Regions from separate parts of the Vibrio sp. 2033 genome, predicted to be linked through region 1. Evidence: predicted binding sites of a transcription regulator. Region 1 holds the regulator's gene; each other region holds the start of a gene.

Evidence for each region. Region 1 encodes PurR, which represses purine synthesis genes. Its sites were predicted from a motif close to TNANGNAAACGTTTNCNTNA; they were not measured.
Region 2: the regulator PurR is predicted to act here: its motif matches at 1,877-1,896, upstream of R7P74_RS12815 (uracil-xanthine permease family protein).
Region 3: the regulator PurR is predicted to act here: its motif matches at 1,788-1,807, upstream of purE (5-(carboxyamino)imidazole ribonucleotide mutase).

The regions. Positions count from the first base shown of each region.
Region 1 covers NZ_JAWOVC010000001.1:651,354-655,593, forward strand. The annotation lists gene torR (two-component system response regulator TorR) at 15-725, opposite strand; gene torD (molecular chaperone TorD) at 992-1,639, shown strand; gene purR (HTH-type transcriptional repressor PurR) at 2,107-3,111, shown strand; cyclic di-GMP riboswitch class I at 3,399-3,488, shown strand; gene R7P74_RS02935 (TfoX/Sxy family DNA transformation protein) at 3,605-4,195, shown strand.
Region 2 covers NZ_JAWOVC010000008.1:106,095-110,334, reverse strand. The annotation lists gene recG (ATP-dependent DNA helicase RecG) at 1-1,831, shown strand, start outside; gene R7P74_RS12815 (uracil-xanthine permease family protein) at 2,064-3,452, shown strand; gene envZ (two-component system sensor histidine kinase EnvZ) at 3,525-4,240, opposite strand, start outside.
Region 3 covers NZ_JAWOVC010000021.1:2,002-6,241, forward strand. The annotation lists gene aroE (shikimate dehydrogenase) at 1-54, opposite strand, end outside; gene hemF (oxygen-dependent coproporphyrinogen oxidase) at 156-1,073, opposite strand; gene R7P74_RS20590 (L-threonylcarbamoyladenylate synthase) at 1,121-1,678, opposite strand; gene purE (5-(carboxyamino)imidazole ribonucleotide mutase) at 1,878-2,363, shown strand; gene R7P74_RS20600 (5-(carboxyamino)imidazole ribonucleotide synthase) at 2,368-3,501, shown strand; gene R7P74_RS20605 (DNA topoisomerase family protein) at 3,568-4,137, opposite strand; gene R7P74_RS20610 (DUF494 family protein) at 4,214-4,240, opposite strand, start outside.

The sequences.
Region 1 (4,240 bases):
GAGTTATGTTCAAACTAGTCACCAGCAAACATATAGCCCTCGCCGTGTACCGTTACAAAAATCTGTGGGTTCTTAGGATCGAACTCCATTTTTGCGCGCATACGTCGAATAAGAACATCAATGGTGCGGTCATTCGGCGCATCCACTCGATGGCTGATCATGTTCAAAATACGCTCACGACTTAACACCTGGTTAGGGTAAGACGATAATGCCACCAAAAGTTCATACTCTGCTTTAGTTAGTTTTACTGGCTCACCGTTGCGGCTAAGTGCGCGACGTTGAATGTCGAATGTCCACTCCCCAAAGCGCACAATGTGCTCTTCACTGGTTTCATTCGCTTTCGAGCTGCCACTGCGCGCTGCTGAAATACGCCACAGCAAGTTTTTAACGCGAACTAACAGCTCTCTCAGTTCAAAAGGTTTTGTCACATAATCGTCAGCACCCATTTCTAGGCCTACGATTTTATCAATGCTATCCGTGCGTCCTGTTACTAATATGATACCAATATCCGATTGGCTACGTAACTCACGAGTAAGCATCAGGCCGTCTTCACCAGGCAGGTTAATATCCAGCATGATCAGGTCTACATCGCCCGCTTGCAAAACTTCACGCATTTCCGCGCCACTCTCTGCTTCGCTGACTTGGTAGCCCTCATTTTGGAAATATCCCGCAAGCTTACTACGAGTTACAACATCATCTTCTACGACTAATACGTGATAGCTCATTTACACCACTTTTCTGTCTTCTTATTATCCAAGACGTATTCTATTCATAACTAGTAACATTTCTAGTCATAGATACATTAAAACGCAAGATTTAGCGTTTTTATTGATTCAAAACAAGCTTACCCACTGCTATTAATAAACGGTCATTTTTGACCATAAAACATAACAATTATAGTTACTGCTATTCATTTTAATTGATTACACTTAGGGGATATCCCTAATTGACTTTGTGATGCATGACTTGAAGCATCATTCAGGAGCCCAAAATGCAAGAAGTGAAAGCTTTTAATGAAAAACGCGCTGAAATTTACTGGTGGTTTTCGAGCTTGTTCGCAAAAGAACTAACAGAGAAAGAATTGGAAGCCTATCACAGTGTTGAAATTCGCAGTTTTCTCGCAGGCTTAGGTGAAAATGAGTCGCTGAAACCAGCCGTTGATAGCCTAGTTGATGCGCTGAATCGGTTACAAGATCGTGAAGATGCACAACTAGAGCTTGCAGCTGACTTTTGTGAACTGTTTTTGAAGACAGAAAAATACGGCGCTCTTCCTTACGCATCCATGTACATTGGTGAATCAGGTTTACTGAATGACAAGCCAGCTGAGGAAATGGAAAAGTTGATGGCTGAATTTGGCGTTCAAGTAGACGAAAACCTAAAGGAACCTGCGGATCACTTAGCCGTTGAGCTCGACTTTCTCGGGAACATGATTATCCGCTCAAACGAGCTTGAACAAGAAAAACACATGGAAGAAGCCTTCGTTAAACAAAACGACTTTATCCAGCAACAATTGATGTCTTGGTTACCTCAGTTTTCAGACAAATGTAAACAATTCGACGAATTTGGATTTTACTCGAGTGTCGCGAAACTATTAGTTGCATTTTGTAAACTAGACAGCGCCTACCTTCTTGGTGAATAATTGCCGCCTATTTTTAGGGAGCCTGCCTATCGGGCTTCCTGTATGCCGAAAGTGACCAATTGTAAGTAACTTGGGTATAATATTCGTTTGCCTTAACTTAGCGCAAAGACGCTTGGTTATTTAGCAGTCAAAATGTGACTTCAAATACACAAATCTCGTGCTGAAAACATTGCTAGTCAGTCCACATAGGGCTAAAATGTGAGCGCAAACGATTAAATATGATTTATATGTAAACCGCTGAAATATAGCGGTTTTTGTGTTTTCTTAACAGGTTGATGGCAATTTCTCATCAGATAGAAAAAAGATAAAATTCATCGACCGATGCTGCTACGCACCCTTTTGTCGCACTTGGATCAACCGCTGCCGAGACACTTAGCGCCAATTTTATATTGCTAGGTGTGAAACCATTAGAGCATCAGGTACATCCAATACGACATATTTCAGTAGCTCGATACAGGACACCATTTATGGCCACGATAAAAGACGTTGCTCGCTTAGCCGGCGTTTCCACTACGACAGTTTCGCACGTTATCAATAAAACGCGTTTCGTTGCAGAAGCAACGCAAGAAAAAGTAATGAAAGCCGTTGACGAGCTGAATTACGCGCCAAGTGCCGTTGCACGCAGCCTAAAATGCAACTCAACTCGTACGATTGGCATGTTAGTAACTCAATCAACTAACCTATTTTTCTCAGAAGTGATTGATGGCGTTGAGAGCTACTGTTACCGCCAAGGCTATACTCTGATTTTATGTAACACAGGCGGGATTTACGAAAAACAACGCGATTACATTCGTATGCTGGCTGAAAAGCGCGTTGATGGCATCCTAGTGATGTGTTCTGACTTAACCGAAGAACTAAAAGAGATGCTTGACCGTCATGCGGACATTCCTAAAGTGGTCATGGATTGGGGCCCAGAGAGCTCGCAAGCAGACAAAATCATGGATAACTCAGAAGAAGGTGGCTACATTGCGACCAAACATCTGATTGACAATGGTCATACGGATATCGCTTGTCTAAGCGGTCATTTTGAAAAGCTTGCTTGCCAAGAGCGCATTGCAGGTTTCCGTCGCGCAATGAGCGAAGCGAACCTAGCTGTAAATGAAGACTGGATCCTTGAAGGTAACTTTGAATGTGATACGGCCGTATTAGTTGCAGATAAAATTACCGCAATGGACAAGCGCCCGACGGCGGTATTCTGTTTTAACGACACAATGGCTCTCGGCCTAATGAGCCGCTTGCAACAAAACGGGATCAAAATTCCTGAAGATATTTCAGTGATCGGCTACGACAACATCGAGCTTGCAGAATACTTCTCTCCACCGCTAACGACTATCCACCAACCTAAACGTCGTGTTGGTAAAAATGCATTCGAAATTCTACTTGAGCGTATCAAAGATAAAGAACACGAAAAACGAATTTTCGAAATGCAACCTGAGCTTGTAATTCGAAATACTGTGAAAAAAATGAACTAAATTTCACTGTATTTAACACGGTTAAATAAGCGCTCTACAGGGGCGCTTATTTTTTTGGAAAAATTAAGCATTCTCTAATACTTCACACCACTCTAATAACAATTGACTAACGTTAACTCCCTGTTTTATATAAATGTAATATATATTAAGAACTCCTTTTCAAAGGCCAATTTGCACCTTTCCATATGCAAAATAGAGCATTCAATCTATCATTTTTATTGAACCGAAATCACACTTTTAACGCTAAACCGTGATGTTAATTCAATATAAGAAGTATGCTCATTGTGTCACGCACAGGGCAAACCATTCGAAAGAGTGGGACGCAAAGCCTCCGGCCTGAACCATATTACGATATGGAAGGTAGCGGGGTTACCGATGGCAAGTGTGTAAGCAATGACTTTACTCTGTAATGACATTGTTTTTACGCATGTTTGCTACTCTCTCGGACCTGACTTTTGGTGGCGTAATATTAATTACACCGAGATAACAAAACATGGATAAACCGATACTCAAAGACTCTATGAAGCTATTTGAGGCACTTGGTAATATCAAGTCGCGCTCAATGTTTGGTGGCTTCGGACTATTCGCTGATGAAACAATGTTTGCACTAGTGGTAAACAATCAGCTTCATATCAGAGCAGACCAAAAAACTTCATCTGACTTCGAGAAACAAGGGCTAAAGCCTTACGTTTATAAAAAACGTGGCTTTCCAGTCGTTACAAAGTACTACGCTATTTCCAGCGATTTATGGGAATCAAGCGAACGCTTAATCGAAGTAGCGAATCAATCATTGAAAAAGGCAAAGCTTGAGAAAGAACAGCAAGCAAGTACAAAGCCTAACCGTTTGAAAGATTTGCCTAACTTACGACTGGCTACCGAGCGCATGCTAAAAAAAGCCGGCATCGAATCCGTAGAGAAGCTTGAAGAGGAAGGTGCGCTTAACGCCTATAAAGCGATAAGAGATACGCACTCTGCAACCGTCAACATTGAGTTGCTATGGGCACTAGAAGGTGCTATCAACGGCACTCATTGGAGTGTGGTACCTCAAGCTCGCCGAGATGAGTTGATGAACGGCCTCCAATAAAAGTCGGCCTAAAAACTATCTTGTAAAACCGCAGTCTAATCTGCG
Region 2 (4,240 bases), on a different contig from region 1:
AATCAGCGACGGTAATGGCACTATCACGCTGCGCTTTTTCAACTTTACCGCAGCCATGAAGAACAATTTCACGCAAGGTAAGTTAGTACATGCTTACGGTGAAATTAAGCGCGGTGGCATGGGTTTGGAAATTGTTCATCCTGACTACAAGTTTTACGTTAGCGAGCAAAAGCCCGATGTAGAACAGAGCTTAACCCCTGTTTATCCCACCACCGATGGTTTACGCCAAATCACATTGCGCAACCTTACCGAACAAGCTTTAGCCCTGCTTGATAAAACCGCAGTGCAGGAATTACTTCCAGCTGGGTTGTATGACCATCAAATCACTATGTCGCAAGCGCTGCACACCATTCATCGCCCACCACCAACCATTAATTTAGATGAGTTTGACGAAGGCAAACATCCTGCCCAAATCCGCTTGATCATGGAAGAATTGCTCGCACAAAACTTATCGATGCTGGCGGTGCGTAGCAAAGGTCAGAAGGATTCAGCGCTACCTCTCGGTCCTTGTCATAAACTAAAAACGCAGCTTTTAGCCCAACTGCCTTTCTCTCCTACAAACGCTCAAACCCGAGTAGTACAAGAGATTGAGGCCGATCTAGAAAAACCGCACCCAATGATGCGATTAGTGCAAGGCGATGTTGGTTCGGGGAAAACATTGGTTGCCGCTTTGGCCGCTGTTAGAGCCATTGAGCATGGCCATCAGGTGGCACTCATGGCGCCAACCGAACTATTGGCCGAGCAACACGCTATCAACTTCGCAAACTGGTTTGAAACAATGGGCATTCAAGTCGGTTGGTTAGCGGGCAAACTCAAAGGTAAGGCAAAGGAAGCCGAGCTGGCTCGTATTGCCAGTGGTGAAGCGCAAATGGTAGTGGGTACTCACGCGCTATTCCAAGAGCACGTTGAATTTCATCACCTTGCTTTGGTCATCATTGATGAACAGCACCGCTTCGGTGTCCATCAGCGATTAGAATTGCGTGAAAAAGGCGCAAAACAAGGCGCCTACCCACATCAGTTGATCATGACGGCGACGCCTATTCCTCGCACCTTAGCCATGACCGCTTACGCCGATCTAGAAACTTCCGTGATTGACGAGCTACCACCGGGTCGAACGCCGATTCAAACCGTTGCCATTCCAGATACAAAACGTGACGACATCGTCGAGCGTGTCCGAAATGCCTGCTTAAACGAAGGCAAGCAGGCATATTGGGTGTGTACCCTGATTGATGAGTCGGAAGTATTAGAAGCGCAAGCCGCGGCAGATACCGCAGAAGAGCTTCAACGTAAGCTACCGGACGTAAAAATTGGTCTAGTACACGGACGAATGAAGCCGGCAGAGAAACAAGCGGTGATGCAAGATTTCAAAGACAATAAACTGCATTTGCTGGTCGCAACGACAGTGATTGAAGTTGGTGTGGATGTGCCAAACTCTAGCTTGATGATCATAGAAAACCCTGAACGTCTTGGTTTGGCACAATTACACCAGTTAAGAGGTCGCGTGGGCCGAGGTTCCGTTGCTAGCCATTGTGTGCTGCTGTACCACTCTCCGCTGTCAAAAACCGCGCAAAAACGTCTCGGAGTACTACGTGAAAGTAACGATGGCTTCGTCATTGCGCAGAAAGACCTAGAAATTCGTGGCCCTGGAGAACTATTGGGTACAAAGCAGACAGGTCTTGCTGATTTCAAAATCGCAGACTTAGTTCGAGATCAACGCCTGATTCCCGAAGTTCAGCGTATTGCGCGTCATATTCATGACAATTACCCGACTAACGCAACAGCAATTATCGATCGCTGGTTGGGTGAGCGGGATATTTACTCCAAAGCGTAATGATTGAAAGCGAGCCAAATGGCTCGTTTTTTAATACGCCAAAAACAAAGCAAACGTTTGCTTTTTGAGTAAATCTCTCTATAATCGCGCACAAATTTTTAAGTGTGTTAGATCACACTCCACCAACCTGAGTTGACTCTGATTAACAGCAATCACAGGTAACGACGTCAACTCCACCCTGCTCTCCCATTCAGCGAGAACTAGGGAAATATTGCGACTAGCGAGACAAACAATGACAACTTCAAACCGATCTTCGGAACTGGTCTATCAACTCAACGATCGACCACCTTTGCCTCAAACCATTTTTGCCGCACTTCAGCACTTATTGGCGATGTTCGTCGCGGTTATCACTCCGTCACTGATCATCTGTCAGTCTTTGGGTGTACCTGCAGACCAAACGAACACCATCATCAGCATGTCTTTATTTGCGTCAGGCGTGTCTTCGTTTATTCAAATTCGCACCGTTGGCCCAATTGGCTCTGGTTTGCTCTCTGTTCAAGGCACCAGCTTTAACTTTTTAGGTCCTATTATTGGAGCAGGCCTATCGCTGAAAGCCGGTGGAGCAGACATCAGCACCATGATGGCTGCCATTTTTGGTACGATTTTAGTCGCATCATTTGCAGAAATTTTCCTATCTCGCGTATTGGAGCATGCCCGCCGAATCATCACTCCGCTCGTTTCAGGCATCGTCGTCACTCTTATCGGTCTCACACTGATTCAAGTCGGCTTAGTATCAATGGGCGGTGGCTACGCAGCATTAAATGAAGGAACCTTCGGCAGCTTAGACAAACTTGCTCTGGCTGGGACGGTACTTGGATTAATTGTGATTTTAAACCGCTCGAAAAACCCATACATCCGTGTGGCTTCAATCGTGATTGCGATGCTAGTGGGCTACATCATGGCGTATTTTATGGGGATGGTAGATACTTCTCAGCTAGGCGCAACTGAGATCGTAGCACTGCCCGTACCAATGCAATATGGCTTATCGTTTGACTGGTCTCTGTTCATTCCGCTGGTACTGATTTTCTTTATTACCGCACTAGAGGCCATCGGTGATATTACCGCAACATCTGAAGTGTCTGGTGAGCCAGTAAAAGGCCCAGTGTACATGAAACGCATTAAGGGCGGTGTGTTAGCAGACGGCTTAAACTCCGCAATCGCAGCCGTTTTCAACAGCTTCCCGAACTCAACGTTTAGCCAGAATAACGGCATCATCATGCTAACAGGAGTCGCGAGCCGCTACGTGGGTTACTTTATTTCTGGCATGTTAGTGATTCTTGGCTTGTTCCCAGGTGTCGCTAGCTTTGTTCAGCTGATTCCTGAGCCAGTACTTGGCGGCGCAACGATTGTCATGTTTGGTACGATTGCTGCCGCTGGTGTGCGTATTATCTCTCGTGTTGAGCTCGATCGCCGCGCAATTCTGATCATGGCCTTATCCTTCTCAATGGGACTTGGTATCGCACAAAAACCAGAGATCCTGCAATTTATGCCAGAATTTATTAAGAGTATTTTCTCAACTGGTGTTGCAGCAGGTGGCATCACAGCGATCATTTTAAATCTACTTCTGCCAGAGAAACTGGAAGACGAAGATGAACTTCCTCAGGAAGTGAAAGAGTCTTAAGATTATTGAGAATAAGAAAAGCCCAACCTAATTAGGTTGGGCTTTTTGTTTTAAAGGGTGCGGGCCATCGACTTACTTGGTAGGAAAGCTGATTTGAGCGATTAAACCGCCTTCACTGCGATTACGCATCACCACAGAGCCTGAATGTTGGCTGATTATACGCTTCACAATCGCCAACCCTAGCCCAGTGCCTTCACTACCGCGAGCGGTGTCACCACGCGTAAAGGGTTCAAATAACCTCGCGATTTGAGAATGCTCGATACCCGGTCCGTTGTCCTCTACTGAAATCCACACTAGCTGCTTATCTGCTGTCACACCAGTGCTGATTTTGACCCAGCCATTGCCATAACGTAGCGCATTCACAACTAAGTTACTGATCGCCCGCTTAATCGCAATCGCACTTCCTTTGGCTGGCGGCAAGTTAAGATTAAGATCTGTTTCAATTTCAACCTCATAACCACCTTCAGAACTGGCGACGTCACTGGCAATCGTACTGATATCAACCGCTTCAAACGATTCTTGGTTCACCGGTTTGAGGTAATCCATAAACTGACTGATGATCTCATTACATTCTTCCGTATCGCTAATGATCCCCTCCGCAAGATAGCTGTCCTCAGGAGACATCATTTCTGTCGCTAGGCGAATACGCGTCAGAGGTGTTCGTAAGTCATGGCTAATCCCTGCCATTAATAAGGCTCGGTCTTCTTCTAGCTCTTGAATACCTTTCGACATTTGATTAAAGGCTCGAGTTACAGAGCGAATCTCCGATGCGCCTTTCTCTGCTAAGG
Region 3 (4,240 bases), on a different contig from region 1:
ACTGTGTCCGATAGGATTACCAAACACGGCATAGCGATCGATTTGCTGGGTCATTTCCTTACCTTTGTTCCTTACTTAGATATAGAGAAAACAGGGCCACCTGATTACAGATGACCCTATCACTATCTATCTATATAGAAAAGGAGATTCCGTGCTTACCACTCTCGTGGCGTTAGGTATCGCTCGTAAAGTTCAGCTTCTGGCGATCCCGCTTCTGGCTCGTAGCAGTACTCCCAGCGAGCGAGCGGCGGCATTGACATCAGAATCGACTCAGTACGCCCACCACTTTGTAAACCAAATAAGGTACCACGGTCATACACTAAGTTGAACTCTACGTAACGGCCGCGACGATATAGTTGGAATTCACGCTCACGCTCACCATACTCGATCTCTTTACGACGAGAAACGATCGGCAAGTAAGCCTGGCAATAGCCTTCACCGACTGCTTTGATGTAAGCAAAACACTTATCAAATTCCCACTGGTTTAGATCATCAAAGAACAAACCGCCAACACCGCGAGTTTCATTACGATGTGGTAGGAAGAAATATTTGTCACACCATGCCTTATGCTCTTGGTAAACATCGTCACCAAATGGTGCACAAAGCAGTTTTGCAGTATCGTGCCATGATTGGCAATCTTCTTCAAATGGATAGAACGGCGTTAGGTCAAAACCACCACCAAACCACCAAATTGGGTCTTCGCCATCTTTTTCTGCAATAAAGAAGCGAACATTGGCGTGTGAAGTCGGTACATAAGGGTTTTTAGGGTGAATAACCAAAGAAACACCCATCGCTTCAAAACGACGACCCGCTAGCTCTGGACGATGCGCTGTCGCAGATGCTGGCATTTCTTTCCCTTCCACATGCGAGAAGTTCACGCCTCCCTGCTCGAAAACAAGGCCATCACGCATAACACGTGAGCGCCCACCGCCACCAAGACGTTCGCCCGGTTCACGATGCCATGCATCCTCGACAAAGACGGCCTTTCCATCTTCTTGTTCTAACTGCTGACAAATGGAGTCCTGAAGTGACATCAAGAACTGCTTTACGGCGTGCTTATCGATCGCTGACATACGTTATTACCTATTACGTGAAACCTAATGATGGCTGGCTAGCAGGGTTAACCCTGTCTTAATATTTGTGAAGTTTTGGCGTCACGAATCTCGCTGGGTTTATCACGACCGCTGGTCTCGCCACGAAGAATGGCGACCAGCTTATCACCCAACTGCTCTTCGACTTCTTCCGTGGTCATACACGGTGGTAAGCCGGAAAGATTCGCGCTGGTAGAGGTTAACGGCTTTCCGAATGCATTACACATTTTTTGCACCAAAGGATGATCAGTCACACGAACCGCAATTGAATCAAACTGCCCTGAAACCCAGTTGGATACTTTATCGCTCGCTGGCATGATCCAAGTGTATGGGCCTGGCCAAGTGGCATGAACAGTCTGTAATTGTTCTTCAGTCAACTGAGATTCATCAATATAAGGCAAGAGCTGATCATAACTTGCCGCGATGAGAATCAGCCCTTTTTCTACCGGACGCTGCTTGAGCTCTAATAGCTTTTGAATTGCTTCTGGGTTATCTGGATCACATCCGACACCAAAAACCCCTTCTGTTGGATAGGCAATCACTTCGCCTTGCTTGAGTGCGTTGAGCACTTGTTCAAAGTTATCCACCGATTACTTCCTATTTGTTTGACTGTGTTGTTTTCACTAAGTGTACAAATATTCATTCTCAGACACTAAAGCAATTTTTTTATAAAATGTATCAATAGCGCCAACAACAAGACGCAAACGTTTGCTTGAGATAAAAATCCCCGTATAATGCGCACAAATTTATAGCTCACCTAATTTTTGCAGCTTAAAGGAGTTTGAGATGAAAGTCGGTATCATCATGGGTTCTAAATCCGATTGGCCAACCATGAAACTAGCAGCGGACATGCTAGACCAATTTGGCGTGCCTTACGAAACAAAAGTCGTGTCAGCACACCGAACTCCTCAATTACTGGCTGACTACGCTAGTGGCGCAAAAGAACGCGGCATCAAAGTTATCATCGCAGGCGCAGGTGGTGCAGCCCACCTACCAGGTATGGCGGCGGCGTTTACTAGTTTGCCAGTGCTTGGGGTTCCCGTTCAGTCTCGTGCACTGAAAGGTATGGATTCACTGCTTTCTATTGTACAGATGCCAAAGGGAATTGCGGTTGGTACATTGGCGATTGGCGAAGCGGGCGCAGCAAACGCCGGTATCCTAGCTGCGCAAATCCTAGGCACTCATGATGAAAACATCATGGCGAAGGTAGAAGCATTCCGTAATGAGCAAACGGAAACAGTTCTCGCAAATCCAAACCCTGCAGAGGATTAATCAGATGCATGTACTGGTTCTTGGTGCGGGTCAGTTGGCTCGTATGATGTCTCTGGCTGGTGCGCCACTGAATATTCAAATTTCAGCTTACGATGTCAGCAGCGGTGATGTCGTTCACCCTTTAACTCAACAGGTACTTGGCCATGGCTTGGAAAATGCGATTACGCAAGTTGACGTGATTACTGCCGAGTTCGAGCATATTCCACATGACGTGCTCAAGGTTTGCGAAGCGAGCGGCAAGTTCCTACCAAGTACGCAAGCCATCAAAGCAGGTGGTGATCGCCGTATTGAAAAAGCACTGCTTGATGATGCTGGCGTGCGCAACGCGAAATACTACGTCATTGAAACTCGTGAAGACTTTGAGCGCGCAATTGAACACGTTGGTATGCCAATGGTTCTGAAAAGTGCATTAGGTGGTTACGATGGTAAAGGCCAATGGCGCTTAAAAGAAGCTTCTCAAGTCGACGACATTTGGACTGAGATGGCAGAGTGCATCGCGGCAACACCAACTCAAGCGATTGTTGCTGAAGAGTTTGTTCCTTTTAACCGCGAAGTATCACTGGTTGGTGCTCGAAGCAAAGATGGCAGTGTGGAAGTGTATCCTCTGGCAGAGAACGTCCACACCAACGGTGTATTGAGCCTTTCTACTGCGATTGATGCGCCAGGGTTACAGGAACAAGCAAAGCAAATGTTCACGGCAGTCGCAGATAGCCTAGATTACGTTGGCGTATTAGCGCTTGAGTTCTTTGATGTCGATGGGGCACTTTTAGTGAATGAGATTGCTCCACGCGTGCACAACTCTGGTCACTGGACACAGCAAGGTGCAGAAACGTGTCAGTTTGAAAACCATCTGCGCGCAGTGTGCGGCTTGCCATTAGGTAGTACGAAATTGGTTCGTGAAACCTCAATGATCAATATTCTTGGTGAAGACACACTACCAGAAGCATTGTTATCAATGGATGGTTGCCACCTTCATTGGTATGGCAAAGAGAAACGTGCAGGTCGCAAGATGGGACACATCAACGTGTGTGGCGACTACCCAGGAGAATTGCACCGTAGGTTGTGCGCTCTGGCAGACATCTTAGACCCAATAGCTTTCCCAGCCGTGCAAGCGTTCGCTAAACAGCCTCAACACTAACGTTTGGCAGCAAAAAAATAAAAAAAGGGTCGCACGATGCGACCCTTTTTAATTCCTTTGATGTATTTACCCTTGCTGGGTGTGCTGGCACTTACGGTTGGCACATTGCAATTTCACACCACTGGCAAGTTTCTTCTCCACCAACAGAGTAAAACCACACTCTTCGCATCGCCCCTTGACCGGAGCAAGGTTCACAGCAAATTTGCATTTAGGGTAGTTGTCACATGCGTAGAAGGTTTTACCAAAACGCGTCTTACGTTCAACTAAATGACCTTTACCGCATTCAGGACACGCTTGGTGCTCTTGCGACTGTTTTTCTGGCTCTGGTTGATTAATCGACTCAATATGATGGCACGCCGGATAGTTACTGCAACCAACAAACATCCCATAACGCCCTTGGCGTAATACCAACTCGTTACCACAATCTGGACAAGGCACACCCAACTCTTTCACGATGTGACCATCATTGCTGTGTAGCGGTTTAATGTAATCACAGCTTGGGTAATGGTTACAGCCGAGAAATGGGCCATGTTTTCCGTGCTTGAGAGTCAGCTCACCACCACATTTTGGACACGGCTCGTGCTCCAAAGCGTGTTCATGGGCAGAGAAAAGGGTGTTGTCGATTTTACTACTCATACTTACCGTTTCGTGAAAAACACACAAAAAGACAAGCTCGCGTTTATTCTAGCTAAACTCGAACTTGCCCAGATGGTTAGTGAAGAATCCCTTGTTCCTTGGT